One region of the Bradyrhizobium sp. SZCCHNS3016 genome, then DNA from elsewhere that is predicted to be linked to it. Evidence: predicted binding sites of a transcription regulator. Region 1 holds the regulator's gene; the other holds the start of a gene.

Evidence for each region. Region 1 encodes PhoB, which activates phosphate uptake and scavenging genes when phosphate is short. Its sites were predicted from a motif close to TGTCATNNANCTGTCAT; they were not measured.
Region 2: a site for PhoB is predicted at 4,852-4,868, ahead of phnF (phosphonate metabolism transcriptional regulator PhnF). Genes of this name have one in related genera too.

The regions. Positions count from the first base shown of each region.
Region 1 is NZ_JAUETE010000001.1:324,030-331,139, forward strand. Features, by position in the region: gene pstS (phosphate ABC transporter substrate-binding protein PstS) at 141-1,151, shown strand; gene pstC (phosphate ABC transporter permease subunit PstC) at 1,248-2,246, shown strand; gene pstA (phosphate ABC transporter permease PstA) at 2,250-3,131, shown strand; gene pstB (phosphate ABC transporter ATP-binding protein PstB) at 3,128-3,949, shown strand; gene phoU (phosphate signaling complex protein PhoU) at 3,980-4,696, shown strand; gene phoB (phosphate regulon transcriptional regulator PhoB) at 4,713-5,420, shown strand; gene QW881_RS01565 (trypsin-like serine protease) at 5,568-6,884, shown strand; gene QW881_RS01570 (HoxN/HupN/NixA family nickel/cobalt transporter) at 7,060-7,110, shown strand, end outside.
Region 2 is NZ_JAUETE010000001.1:735,197-742,306, forward strand. Features, by position in the region: gene QW881_RS03535 (ABC transporter substrate-binding protein) at 1-486, shown strand, start outside; gene QW881_RS03540 (ABC transporter permease) at 539-1,354, shown strand; gene QW881_RS03545 (ABC transporter permease) at 1,359-2,144, shown strand; gene QW881_RS03550 (ABC transporter ATP-binding protein) at 2,150-3,202, shown strand; gene QW881_RS03555 (phosphodiesterase) at 3,210-4,052, shown strand; gene phnF (phosphonate metabolism transcriptional regulator PhnF) at 4,089-4,814, opposite strand; gene phnG (phosphonate C-P lyase system protein PhnG) at 4,933-5,388, shown strand; gene phnH (phosphonate C-P lyase system protein PhnH) at 5,388-5,999, shown strand; gene QW881_RS03575 (carbon-phosphorus lyase complex subunit PhnI) at 6,003-7,106, shown strand; gene QW881_RS03580 (alpha-D-ribose 1-methylphosphonate 5-phosphate C-P-lyase PhnJ) at 7,103-7,110, shown strand, end outside.

The DNA of each region.
Region 1 (7,110 bases):
TCAATACTTATCAACGGCTTGTGACTGTCATCCGACTGTCATCGAACCTTTATAAAAGCCACACTGAGGCCCCGTAAAGCGGCCGGGGAAGCGCAATCGGGCGCAGATGGCGCTTCGCTTCCCAAGCATGGAGACCAGCTATGAATTTCGTCAAAGCTATCGTCGCTGCCGGCTTGGTCGCCGCATCGACGTCGGCCTTCGCTGCCGACATTACCGGTGCGGGCGCGACGTTCCCGTTCCCGATCTATTCCAAGTGGGCGGACGCCTACAAGAAGGAGACCGGCAACGGTCTGAACTACCAGTCGATCGGTTCCGGCGGCGGCATCAAGCAGATCCAGGCCAAGACCGTGACCTTCGGCGCCACCGACGCGCCGCTCAAGGCCGAGCAGCTCGAGAAGGACGGCCTGGTGCAGTGGCCGATGGTGATGGGCGGCATCGTGCCGGTCGTCAACCTCGAGGGCGTGAAGCCGGGCGAGATGGTGCTGGACGGCGAGACGCTTGCCAACATCTATCTCGGCAAGATCACCAAGTGGGATGACGCCGCGATCAAGAAGCTCAACCCCAGCGTCAAGCTGCCGTCCGATGCGATCGCCGTGGTCCGCCGCTCCGACGGCTCGGGCACGACCTTCAACTTCACCTACTACCTCTCCGAGGTGAGCGCCGACTGGAAGAGCAAGATCGGCTTCAACACCGCCGTCGAGTGGCCGGTCGGCGTCGGCGCCAAGGGCAACGAGGGCGTGTCCGGCAACATCGGCCAGACCAAGAACTCGATCGGCTATGTCGAGTACGCCTATGCCAAGCAGAACAAGCTCACCTACACCGGCATGATGAACAAAGCCGGCAAGACCGTGCAGCCGACCGTCGAGGCCTTCCAGGCCGCGGCCGCGAATGCCGACTGGGCCAAGGCCCCCGGCTACTACGTGATCCTCGCCAACCAGCCCGGCGACAAGTCCTGGCCGATGACGGCGGCGACCTTCATCCTGATGCACAAGGAGCCGGCCGACAAGGCGGCGTCCGGCGAAGCCATCAAGTTCTTCAAGTGGTCGTTCGAGAAGGGCGGCAAGATGGCTGAGGAGCTCGACTACATCCCGATGCCCGACAGCGTCGTGAAGCTGATCGAGAAGACCTGGTCGGCCGACATCAAGAGCTGAGCTGGACGTATCGAAAATCCCCTCTCCCGGCCTCCGGGGGAGGGGCACTACCGGGGTTGAGGCGTGTCCAAGGAACAGGGGGCAGAATTGGCAGAGATGGCGGTTCAGACCGAAGTCAGCGATATCGCGGCCGCTGCCGGACCCTATGACCGGGCACGCGCGCTCAACGCCTTCAAGCTCGGCGACGTGACCTTCTATTGGATCACGCGGCTGTCCGCGATCTCCGTCCTGTTGATCCTGGGCGGCATCATCCTGTCGCTCATCGTCGGCGCATGGCCGGCCATGAGAGAATATGGCTTCGAATTCCTGTGGACGCGGCGCTGGGCGCCGTCGGCCGATCCGCCGGTGCTCGGCGCGCTCGGCCCGATCTACGGCACCTTGGTCACGTCCTTCATCGCGATGCTGATCGCCATTCCGGTCGGTCTGGGCATTGCGATCTTCCTCACCGAGCTGTGCCCGCAATGGCTGCGCCGTCCGATCGGACTTGCCATCGAGCTGCTCGCCGGCATTCCTTCGATCATCTACGGCATGTGGGGCTTCTTCGTGCTGGGGCCGTTCCTGGCCTATACGTTTCAGCCGTTCATGATCAATCTCTGCGCCGGCATCCCCGTGCTGCAGGACATCTTCGCCGGTCCGCCGTCCTATCTCAGCCTGTTCAACGCCTCGCTGATCCTGGCGATCATGGTGCTGCCGTTCATCACCTCGATCTCGGTCGACGTGTTCAAGACCGTCCCGCCAGTGCTGAAGGAAGCCGCCTACGGGGTCGGCTGCACCACCTGGGAGGTCGTGCGCAGCGTCGTCATTCCCTACACCCGCGTCGGCGTCATCGGCGGCGTCATGCTGGCGCTGGGCCGTGCGCTCGGCGAAACGATGGCGGTGACCTTCATCATCGGCAACTCGTTCCGGATCTCATCCTCGATCTTCGCGCCGGGCACCACGATCTCGGCCGCCATCGCCTCCGAATTCCAGGAGAGCGACGGGCTGCACCAGTCGAGCCTGATCCTGCTCGGCCTGCTGCTGTTCGTGCTCACCTTCTTCGTGCTGGCGAGCGCGCGGCTGATGCTCATGCGACTCGAAGCCAAGGCGGGAAAATAAGCCATGTCAAGCGCTGACACGCTTACACTCGATGCGCAGGTCAATCCGATCTATGCGCGCCGGCGCCGCAGGGACATCGTGATCCGCGGCCTCTGCGTCGCCGCCGCGATGTTCGGCGTCACCTGGCTGGCGCTGATCCTGTTCACGCTGTTCTATAACGGACTCGCCGGCCTCAGCCTGCAGGTTTTTGCCGCCGACACGCCGCCGCCTGGCTCCAGCGAAGGCGGCCTGCGCAACGCCATCGTCGGCTCCTTGATCATGACGATCATCGGCGTCGGCATCGGCGCGCCGCTCGGCCTGTTCGCCGGCACCTATCTCGCCGAATACGGCCGCAATGACCGCCTGACCTCGGTGATCCGCTTCATCAACGACATCCTGCTGTCGGCGCCCTCGATCATCATCGGCCTGTTCATCTATGGTGCGGTCGTGGTGCCGATGGGCGGCTTCTCGGCACTCGCGGGTTCCCTTGCATTGGCGGTCATCGTGATCCCGGTGGTGCTGCGCACCACCGAGGACATGCTGCTGCTCGTGCCCAACCCGCTGCGCGAGGCGGCGTCTGCGCTCGGCCTGCCGCGCTCGCTGGTGATCCGCCGCATCGCCTATCGGGCGGCGCGCTCGGGCCTCATCACCGGCGTGCTGCTCGCCACCGCCCGCGTCGCCGGCGAGACCGCGCCTCTGCTGTTCACCGCACTGTCGAACCAGTTCTGGAGCCTCAACCTCTCCAAGACGATGGCGAACCTGCCCGTCACCATCAACAATTTCGTCCAGAGCCCTTATGCCTATTGGAAGCAACTGGCCTGGAGCGGAGCCCTTCTCATCACTCTGGCCGTGCTCGCCCTGAACATCGGTGCACGCATTCTCGGCGCCGAGAGGAACACCAAATGACCGAACTGTCCGTCTCCGTCAGTCAGCCCAATCACGCTCTTCACGGCAAGGCGCTTCCGGATGCGCCGGCCAAGGTGACTGCGCGCAACCTCAACTTCTACTACGGCGACCATCACGCGCTGAAGAACATCAACCTGTCGCTGGGCACCAACCGCGTCACCGCGTTCATCGGCCCGTCCGGCTGCGGCAAGTCCACGCTGCTGCGCATCTTCAACCGGATGTACGATCTCTATCCGGGCCAGCGCGCGACCGGGCAGCTGATGCTCGACAACACCAACATCCTCGATCCCAAGCTCGATCTGAATCTGCTGCGCGCCCGGGTCGGCATGGTGTTCCAGAAGCCGACGCCGTTCCCGATGACGATCTACGAGAACATCGCCTTCGGCATCCGCCTCTATGAGAAGATCTCCAAGTCGGAGATGGACGACCGGGTCGAGAAGGCGCTGCGCGGCGGCGCGCTGTGGAACGAGGTCAAGGACAAGCTCAACGCCTCGGGCCTGTCGCTGTCCGGCGGCCAGCAGCAGCGACTGTGCATCGCGCGCACCGTGGCGGTCCGGCCGGAGGTGATCTTGTTCGACGAGCCGTGCTCGGCGCTCGATCCGATCTCGACCGCCAAGGTCGAGGAGCTGATCCAGGAGCTCGCCGAAAACTATACGATCGCCATCGTGACGCATAACATGCAGCAGGCGGCGCGCGTCTCCGACAAGACCGCCTTCATGTATCTCGGCGAGCTGATCGAGTTCGACGACACCAGCAAGATCTTCACCTCGCCGAGTGATCGGCGGACCCAGGATTACATCACCGGCCGGTTCGGCTGACGCCGACGACATTGTCTTCAGGAGATCATCATGGCCAGTGAACATACCGCCAAGGCGTTCGACAGCGATCTGCAGGACCTCACCCGTCTGGTATCGGAGATGGGCGGCCTCGCGGAGCGGCTGATCGTCGATTCCGTCGATGCGCTGGTGCGGCGCGACATCGCGCTCGGCCAGAAGGTGGTCGCCACCGACGCCGAGGTCGACAAGCTGCAGCGCATCATCGAGGAGCGCGCCGTGCTCACGATCGCCCGTCGCCAGCCGATGGCGGTCGACCTGCGCGAGATCGTCGGCGCGATGCGCGTGGCGACCGATCTGGAGCGCATCGGCGACCTCGCCAAGAACATCGGCAAGCGCGTCGCCGCGCTGGAAAGCGACTTCCATCCGCTGAAGCTGATCCGCGGCCTCGAGCACATGACCGATCTCGTGCAGTCGCAGGTCAAGACGGTGCTGGACGCCTATGCCGCGCATGACCTGCCGGCGGCGATGACGGTGTGGAAGGGCGACGAGGAGGTCGACGCGATCTGCACGTCGCTGTTCCGCGAGCTCCTGACCTACATGATGGAGGATCCGCGCAACATCTCGTTCTGCATCCACCTGATGTTCTGCGCCAAGAACATCGAGCGGATCGGCGATCACGCGACCAACATCGCCGAGACGGTGTTCTATATGATCGAAGGCCAGCAGATCATGGACAAGCGCCCGAAGGGCGACATGACGAGCTTCGCATCGACGATTCCCGGTAACTAAGAGAGACGGTTCAGACATGGGCGCCCGAATTCTGGTGGTGGAGGACGAGGAGGCGCTGACGACGCTGCTGCGCTACAACCTCGAGGCCGAAGGCTACGAGGTCGAGACCGTGGCGCGCGGCGACGAGGCCGACACGCGGCTCAAGGAGCGCGTTCCGGATCTCGTCGTGCTCGACTGGATGCTGCCGGGCCTCTCCGGCATCGAGCTGTGCCGCCGCCTGCGCGCGCGCTCCGAGACCCGGCAACTGCCGATCATCATGCTGACGGCGCGCGGCGAGGAGAGCGAGCGCGTGCGCGGACTCGCCACTGGCGCCGACGACTACATCGTCAAGCCGTTCTCGGTGCCGGAGCTCCTGGCGCGCGTGAAAGGCCTACTGCGGCGGGCGAGCCCGGAGCGGCTGGCGACCGTGCTGTCCTATGGCGACATCGAGCTCGACCGCGAGAAGCGCCGCGTGGCGCGCTCGGGGCGGCCGATCGATCTCGGCCCGACCGAATACCGCCTGCTCGAATTCTTCCTCGAGCACCCCGGCCGCGTGTTCAGCCGCGAACAGCTGCTCGATAGCGTCTGGGGCCGCGACATCTACATCGACGAGCGCACCGTCGACGTCCATATCGGCCGCCTGCGCAAGCTGCTCAATCCCGGCCGCGAGCAGGACCCGATCCGCACGGTGCGCGGCGCCGGTTATGCGCTCGATGACCGCTTCGCCAAGAGCGAGCAGGTGTAAGGGGCGATCCGGCGTGAGCACGAAGCAGGTGTGAGGCGCGAGGCGGCCCGATTGAGGAGATCGCGGTCCGCTTTCCGCCACGCCGCCGCCGTCTTGATCGTGTCTGCTTCGTGGCCCGTCACGATGTTTCGGTCCCAGCGGACGCCCTTGATCAAGACCATCATCATATCTCTTGCCGTGCTGCTCGGCGGCGCGGCGGGCGCCCCGGCCGCCGAGCTCGAAGACGCGGTCGCGGCGGCAGGCAACGGGCAGCATGCGGCGGCGATGCGACGGCTGCTGCCGCTGGCCGCCAAGGGCGATGCGCGGGCGCAGTTCGACGTCGGCTTCATGCAGGCGTTCGGCTGGGGCGTGCCGCGTAATCCGAGCGAGGCGCTGGCCTGGTACCGCAAGGCCGCCGATCAGGGGCTCGCCGTCGCGCAACATTATCTCGGCATCGCCTACGTCAATGGCGAGGGTGTTGCCTCGAACTACGGCGAAGCCAGTCGCTGGTTCAGCCGCGCGGCGGCGCAGGGCTTTGCGCAGTCGCAATACATGCTCGGCCTGATGCTGCTCGACGGCCGTGGCGCGAAGCAGGACGTCGTGCAGGGTTATGCCTGGCTGGTGATGGCCGGCCGCAACGGCGTGCGATCGGCCGGCCGCGACGTGCAGCGGGTCAAGTTGACCGAGCCGCAGCGCGTCCAGGCCCAGAGCGCCATTGCGTCCTGGCAGCCGAAACCGGAATCGGCGGATGCGGGCATTGCCACTCCGCGTCCGGAGCAACTGCTCGGGCTCGATCGCCACATCGGCGAGGTCGTCGATCCCACCTCCTGGCCGGCGTCGTCGATCGGCGTCGTCACCGTCGCGCAATACTCGAGCGGCGGCTGGTGCACCGGCACGCTGGTCGCGCCGCGCGTCGTGCTCACCGCGGCGCATTGCGTGTTCAACGGCGTGGCGCAGGTCAGCCCCGGCAACGTCCGCTTCCTGGCCGGCATGAACCGGGGCACGCCGGCGGCATCGTCGGTCGCCGACAAGCTGATCGTGGCGCCGGACTTTGTCCCGATCCAGCACGACAGGTGGTCGCTCGACCGCTCGCCCGCCGATTGGGCGTTGATCGTGCTGAAGGACGCGCTGCCGTCGAAGCCGGTCGCGGTCAAGGCGCTGACGCGCGAGGAATTGCAGGCTGCGACATCGGCCGGAACCATCTCCGAGATCGGCTATGGCCAGGAGCGGCGCTATTCGCCGACCGGCCAGCGCAATTGCAGCGCCGGCATGACCAAGGACGGGATGCTGCTGACGGTGCATTGCCTCGCCAATTTCGGCTATTCCGGCTCCCCCATCCTCGCCGAAGTCGGCGGACAGCCGGCCGTGGTCGGCATCTTCTCGGCGTTCCACGAGGAGACCCGGCTGATGTTCGCCGCCCCCGCGAGCCAGTTCGAGACGGTCGTGCGGCGCGAGATCGCGGCACAGAGTGCCTCGGCGCGGTGAGCGAAGGAGGGGGCGAGAGGGACGAGGTCCCCGCCGCTGGTCATGTTCTGTGCGTGACTGGATAGCGGGTTGCCAAGCGAGAGGGCGGTCCGGGAAGCGCCACCCAGGTTTTCCTGCAGCTTTCGCCTGCAGCGGGGCCTTACCGAACTGGCCTGGCTCTTGCTACAGTCTGAGTATGACGATTGTTCCAATTGATCATCCTCGGGCCGCGCGGCTGCTGTGGTGG
Region 2 (7,110 bases), 410 kb from region 1:
AACCTTGCGCTCGGCGGTTCGCAGGCCAATTTCGAGCCGGCTCTTACGTTCTTCAAGGATTTGCGCAAGAACGATCCGATCGTGCCGAAGCAGACGTCCTATGCGCGCGTCGTCTCGGGCGAGATCCCGATCCTGTTCGACTACGACTTCAACGCCTACCGCGCGAAGTATACCGAGAAGGGCAATTTCGAGTTCGTCATTCCCTGCGAGGGCTCGGTGGTCTTCCCCTATGTGGTCGGCCTGGTGAAGAACGCGCCCGACAAGGACAAGGCGAAGAAGGTCATCGACTATCTGCTCTCCGACAAGGGCCAGGCGATCTGGACCAATGCCTATCTGCGTCCGGCGCGCCCGATCGAGCTGCCGGAATCGGTGAAGAACAAGTTCCTGCCGGACAGCGACTACGCTCGCGCCAAGAGCGTGAACTGGGGCGATATGGAAGCCGCACAAAAGGGCTTCGTCGACCGCTACCTGTCCGAGGTTCGCTAAAGGAGCGCCGTGCCTCCGCCGGAGACGATCCGGCGGAGGTGCACTTGATCACATGTCGCACAAATCCTTCATCCGGCTCTGTTTGCTGCCCCTGGGAGCCGTCACCTCTGCATTCTTCCTGTTGCCGATGGCGAGGCTGCTCGTCACCGGCGCCGAGGGACTGCACGGTCTGGCCGAATATCTCGCCATCATCCTTGAGCCGCGCTACCGCACGACACTTCTCAACACGCTGACGCTGGCGGCGGCCACCACGATTGCAACCCTGGTCATTGCGACGATCGCCGGCCTGTTCCTGCAGCGTCACCGGTTTCCGGGCCGCGCGATCCTGGTCGCGATCCTGACGTTTCCGCTCGCGTTCCCGGGCGTCGTGGTCGGCTTCATGATCATCCTTCTGGCTGGCCGCCAGGGGATGATCGGGGAGGTCTCGTCCCGGTTCACCGGCGACAAGCTCGTATTCGCCTATTCGATCTACGGGTTGTTCCTCGGCTATCTCTATTTCTCGATTCCGCGGGTGATCCTCACGATCATGGCTGCCGCGCAGAAGCTGGACCCCGGTCTGGAGGAGGCGGCCCGATCGCTCGGTGCGAGCCCCTGGGCCGTGCTGCGCGACGTGATCCTGCCGGCGCTGACCCCGGCGCTGATCGCGTCCGGGGCGATCGCGTTCGCGACGGCGATGGGCGCGTTCGGAACGGCATTCACCTTGGCCACGAACATCGACGTGTTGCCGATGCTGATCTACACGGAGTTCACGCTGGCCGGAAACATGGCCACCTCGGCGGCGCTCTCGGTCGGCCTTGGCCTGATGACCTGGCTGATGCTTGCATTGGCGCGCTCCTTCGCCGGCAGCTCGGTGGCAGCGGCAGGGTAGGCACGTGCGCGACAGAGCCGTCTTCATTCTTCAACTGCTGTTCACACTGCTCGTCGCCGCCTTCCTGGCCGTGCCGGCCGGCCTTTCGATCGCCGCGGGCGTGACCGTCAACTACTTCCGCGGCATTCAATCCGGCGTGACGCTGCAGTGGGTGGCCCAGGTCTGGGAGCTCTACGCGGGCACGATCATGGCATCGACCCTGATCGCGCTGGGCACGCTGGCGGTCACGCTCGTGGTCGGTGTTCCCGCTGCCTACGCGCTCTACGTTCGCGGCGGACGGCTGGCGCGGCTGGTCGAGGAGATCATCACCTTGCCGCTCGCGATTCCCGGGCTCGCCATCGCGCTGGCGCTGCTACTCACCTATGGTGGCTTCGGCAGCTTCCGCCGCTCATGGCTGTTCATCCTCGCCGGGCACGTGATCTTTACGATGCCATTCATGGTGCGGTCCGTCATGGCGGTGTTCTCGACGATCGACGTGAAGTCGCTCGACGAAGGTGCCGCATCGGTCGGAGCCGCGCCATGGCGCCGCTTCATCGACGTCATCGTTCCCAACGCCGCGCCCGGCATCCTGGCGGGCAGCCTCATGGTGGTGACGCTATCTCTCGGAGAATTCAACCTGACCTGGATGTTGCATACGCCGCTGACCAAGACGCTGCCGGTCGGCCTCGCCGACAGCTACGCATCGATGCGGCTGGAGGTCGCATCCGCCTACACGCTGATCTTCTTCGTGATGATCATTCCGCTGCTCGTGGCGATGCAGTGGATCGGCGAGAGAGGAAGCCTGAGGTGAGCCCGATGACCCGGCATGGAGCCGCCCTCAAGGTGGAGAATTGCGGCAAGACCTTTGCCGACGGGACCTGCGCGCTCGCGCGCGCCACGCTCGACATCGCGCAGAGCGAGACGCTGGTGCTGTTGGGGCCGTCCGGCTGCGGCAAGACCACGCTGCTGCGGATCGTGGCCGGGCTCGAAACACCCGATGCGGGCGGGCGCGTGCTGTTCGGCGGCAAGGATCTGACGAGGCAGCCGATCGAGAAGCGCAATGTCGGCATGGTGTTTCAATCCTACGCGCTGTTCCCCAACATGACCGTCGCGGACAATATCGGCTACGGGCTCAAGATCCGCGGCGTGCCCAAGCCGGAGCGCGCCGCGCGGGTCGCGGAGCTAGTCACGCTGACCAACCTCGCCGGCCTCGAAGATCGGCGAATCGATCAGCTCTCGGGCGGCCAGCGCCAGCGCGTCGCGCTGGCGCGCGCGGTCGCGATACGGCCGAGCGTGCTGCTGCTCGATGAGCCGCTCACCGCGCTCGATGCGGCCTTGCGAGAGCGCCTGCGCGGTGAGCTCAACGGCTTGTTGCGCACGCTCGGCATCACGGCGATCTACGTCACGCATGACCAGGCTGAAGCCATGGAGCTCGGCGACCGCATCGTCGTGATGCGCAAGGGCGCCATCGCTCAGATCGGGACGCCGCGCGAGATCTATTTCTCGCCCGCCGATCGATTCGTCGCGGAGTTCGTCGGCGCGGCCAACATCATCGAGGCGCCGATCGACGGCGCCCAGCTCGTTCTGCCGGGAGGTCGGCAGCCGATCGCCGATCCCGGTCCATGTAACCTGGCGGTGGCGATGGTTCGGCCGGAAACGATCGGGATCGTCGATGCCGCGGCATCGAGTCTGACTGGCGTCGTCGACAGCGTCCGCTTTGTCGGCGACCGGCAGCGGATCATCGTCCGCGACGCCGCCTCAATTGCACTGACCGTGGACGCGCCGAATTCGATCAGGCTCGCTGCGGGAGAGCGGATCGGCCTGCGGATTGCACCGGACTCCATTCGGCTGTTGCCGGAGAAAGGCTGATCTGCTGATGACCAAGAGTCCCGTCACCATCGCACAGATTTCCGATCTGCACATCAAGGCGCCCGGCCGGCTCGCCTACCGCCGGGTCGATACGGCGCGCGCGCTGGCCCGTTGCATCACGGAGCTCAACCGGTTCGAGCCGAAGCTCGATCTGGTGGTGATCTCGGGCGATCTCGTCGATACGCCGTCGTCGGCCGAGTACGCTCATCTCAAGGATCTTCTCGCCGAGCTCGAAACTCCATTCGTCGCCGTGCCCGGCAATCACGATTCACGCGAGCTGATGCGCGCGGCGTTTCCGGATGCTCTGCATGGTCAACCCACCGGTCCGCTGAACCGGTGCGTGGAGTTGGCCGATCTCGATCTGCTTCTGCTCGATTCCAGCGTGCCCGGCCATCCGCATGGCGAGCTCGATGAAGCGAGTCTGCAATGGCTCGACGCCGCGCTGTCCGGATCAAGCGAAAGGCCGGCCCTGCTGTTTCTGCACCACCCGCCGTTCGCCACTGGCATCTGGCACATGGACCGGCAGAACCTGCGCAACGCCGACGATCTCGCGGCCATCCTCACGCGCCATCCGCGGGTGCAACTGATCGGATGCGGTCACGTTCATCGCGCGACGCTGACCCGGTTTGCCGGCATCCCCTGCACGATCTGCCCGGCGCCGAACCATGCCGTCGCGCTCGACCTGTCCCAGCTTCGCCCGCCATCCTTCCGGATCGAGCCGCCGGCCTTTCACCTTCATGCCTGGTTTCCAGGACCGGGATTTGGAACGGTCGTCACGCATCAGATGCCGATCGGAGATTTCGACGGGCCGCATCCGTTCTTCAATCAAGATGGCACGCTCATCGACTGAGCGCGCAAGGACGCGACAAAGCGATGGACGTCTGGTCTAGCTCTCGACCTCGAAGGTCACGCGCTCTGCGGCGAAGCGCGAGCGCTTGCTGACGAGCGGCGTCCCATCGGCATCGATGTCGGTGCTGTCGACCACCAGCACCGGACGGCCCAGCGCGAGGTCGAGCCGTGCGGCGTCGCTCGCATCGGCGATGGCTGCCGTGATCCTGGTCGCACCGCGGCGATAGTCGCGAATGCCGTAATGCGCGAGCAGCGCCGTCATCGAGCGGACCGACGCGAAGATGTGACCGGCCTCGGGAAATCGCTCGGACGACAGCCAGGACGTGCTGACGCAGATGGGGGTCTTGTCGGCAAGACGCAGTGCATCAATTCGGACCAGCGGAGCACCCGTCTTCAATCGCAGCTCGCGCGCGAGTTCGCGCGTCGCGGACTCTTCGGACGCTGCGATCAACTGCCCGCGCGGCTCACGCCCGCCGGCGCCCACGATCTCGGAGAACCTGGTTCGCGATCTCAGGGGATATGACAGACGAGGCGCTTCGACATAGGTGCCGCTGCCGCGCTCGGCGCGCACGAGACCGCGCTCTGCCAAGGTGGCGAGCGCGCGCCGTACCGTATGACGGTTGACGCGGTAGGTTTCGGCGATCTCGGTCTCGCCGGGCAGGCGCGCGCCGGCGGCGAAGCGGCCGTCGGCGATGTCGCGCTCGATGCCGTCGGCCACCCGCCGCCACAGCGCCACGCCCGAATCGGCGCCCAGCATGCTCATCGCGGCTCCCCGCTGTCCGGCCTCAAAATCACGTCCATGTCATAAAACAGTCATGGCGCTTCGGTACGAAGTTGTCTATTAACATAGACAACTTCGCGACGGCAAGATCGGGATGAAGATGGACGGCGAGACGGCGATGCAGGACCGGCGCAGGGCGGCGATGCGGGTATTGGCGCATGCCTCGCATGCGGACATCCGCGCCAGGCTCGATGGCCTCGCGCTGCCTGAGCATCGCGACCTGCGCCCGGCGGAGAATGGCCTCGTGATGCTGCGGGGCCGGATCGGCGGTGATGGAGCGCCGTTCAATGTCGGCGAGGCGACGGTGTCGCGCGCCGCGGTGCGGCTGGAGAGCGGCGAGGTCGGGTTCGGCTATGTGCTGGGACGCGACGCCGCCAAGGCGCGTTTGATGGCGCTGTGTGACGCGATGATCCAGTCATCAAGCCACACGCGATCGATCGAGACGCAGGTGGTTGCGCCGCTGCAGGCGCAGATGCGCACTTCGCGCGAGCGCCGCGCAGAGGAGGCTGCGGCCACGCGTGTCGATTTCTATACGATGGTGCGAGGAGAAGGCTGATGGCTGCTGCCGCTTCCGATCTGCAACACGGTTTCGCCGACAATGTTCTGTCCGCGCAATCGACCTTCCGTACCGTCATGGAGGCCATGGCGCGTCCGGGAAATGTGCGGCAGGTCGAGGTCAATGTCGGCCGGCCCTCGTCCTTGATGCCTGGTGCCGCCGCGATCGCGTTGACGCTGTTCGATCACGATACGCCGATCTGGCTCGATGCGCCGCTCGCCGGCACGCCCGAGGTCGGCGCCTGGCTCAAGTTTCACACCGGGGCGCCGATCGTCGCCGATGCCGCGCTCGCCAGTTTTGCGCTGGTCGCGGAGCCGCAAGCGCTGCCTTCTCCGAGCTCATTCGCGCTCGGCAGTGCTGAGTACCCCGATCGCTCGACGACGCTGATCCTGCAGGTGCCGAGCTTGTCCCGAGGGCCGGCGTTGAAGCTGCGCGGTCCGGGCATCGACGGGGCGACGTCGCTCTGTGCAACGGTCGCGCCCGTCGACCTGTTCGAGCGGCTGTCGATCAATGAGAAGCTGTTTCCGCGTGGTGTCGATGTGGTGCTGGTCGATGGCTCGTCCATCGTCGCCATCCCGCGAACGACCCGACTCGTTTCCGCAGGAGAGTGAGGCATGTATGTCGCCGTCAAGGGTGGCGAACGCGCCATCGAGAACGCGCACCGGCTGCTGGCGCACGAGCGCCGGGGTGATCGCGATGTGCCGGAGCTGTCACTGGCGCAGATCTCCGAGCAGTTGGGGCTTGCCGTCGATCGTGTGATGAGCGAGGGCTCGCTGTACGACCGCGAGCTCGCGGCGCTCGCAATCAAGCAGGCGCGCGGTGATCTGATCGAGGCGATCTTCCTGGTGCGCGCCTTCCGCGCGACCTTGCCGCGCTTCGGCGCAAGCGAGCCGGTCGACACCGGCGCGATGCGGGTGCAGCGGCGCGTCTCGTCGACCTTCAAGGACATTCCCGGCGGCCAGGTGCTCGGGCCGACCTTCGACTATACGCATCGGCTGCTCGATCCGCAGTTGGCGGCAGGCGGCGAGCCGGAGCCGCCGGTCCGTGCCGAGGCGCCGAATGCGCCGACGCCACGTGTCACCGACATTCTCGGCCAGGACGGGTTGATCGAGCCGTCGCCGCAAGCCGAGGTTGGCGCGCCGGTCGGCGATCTCACCCGCGATCCCCTAGGCTTTCCCGCCGATCGTGATCTGCGGTTGCAGAATCTCGCACGCGGTGACGAGGGGTTTCTGCTCGCGCTCGGCTACTCGACCCAGCGCGGCTATGGCCGCAACCATCCCTTTGCCGGCGAAATCCGCTTCGGCGAAGTCGAGGTCGAGTTCTTGGCCGAGGAGATCGGCTTTGCGGTGCCGCTCGGATCGGTCGAGCTGACCGAATGCCAGATGGTGAACCAGTTCAAGGGGTCGGCCACCGAGCCGCCGTGCTTCACGCGCGGCTATGGCCTCGCCTTCGGGCAGAGCGAGCGCAAGACCATGTCGATGGCCCTCGTCGACCGCGCCTTGCGGGCGCGCGAGCTCGGCGAGGACATGGTCGCGCCGGCGCAGGATGAGGAGTTCGTGATGTCGCACTCCGACAACGTGCAAGCGACCGGGTTCGTCGAGCATCTGAAGCTGCCGCATTATGTCGACTTCCAGTCCGAGCTCGGACTGCTGCGCAAGCTGCGCCAGGAGTTCGCTGAGGCCAATGCCGCTCCTGAATTGAAGGAAGCTGCGGAATGAACGC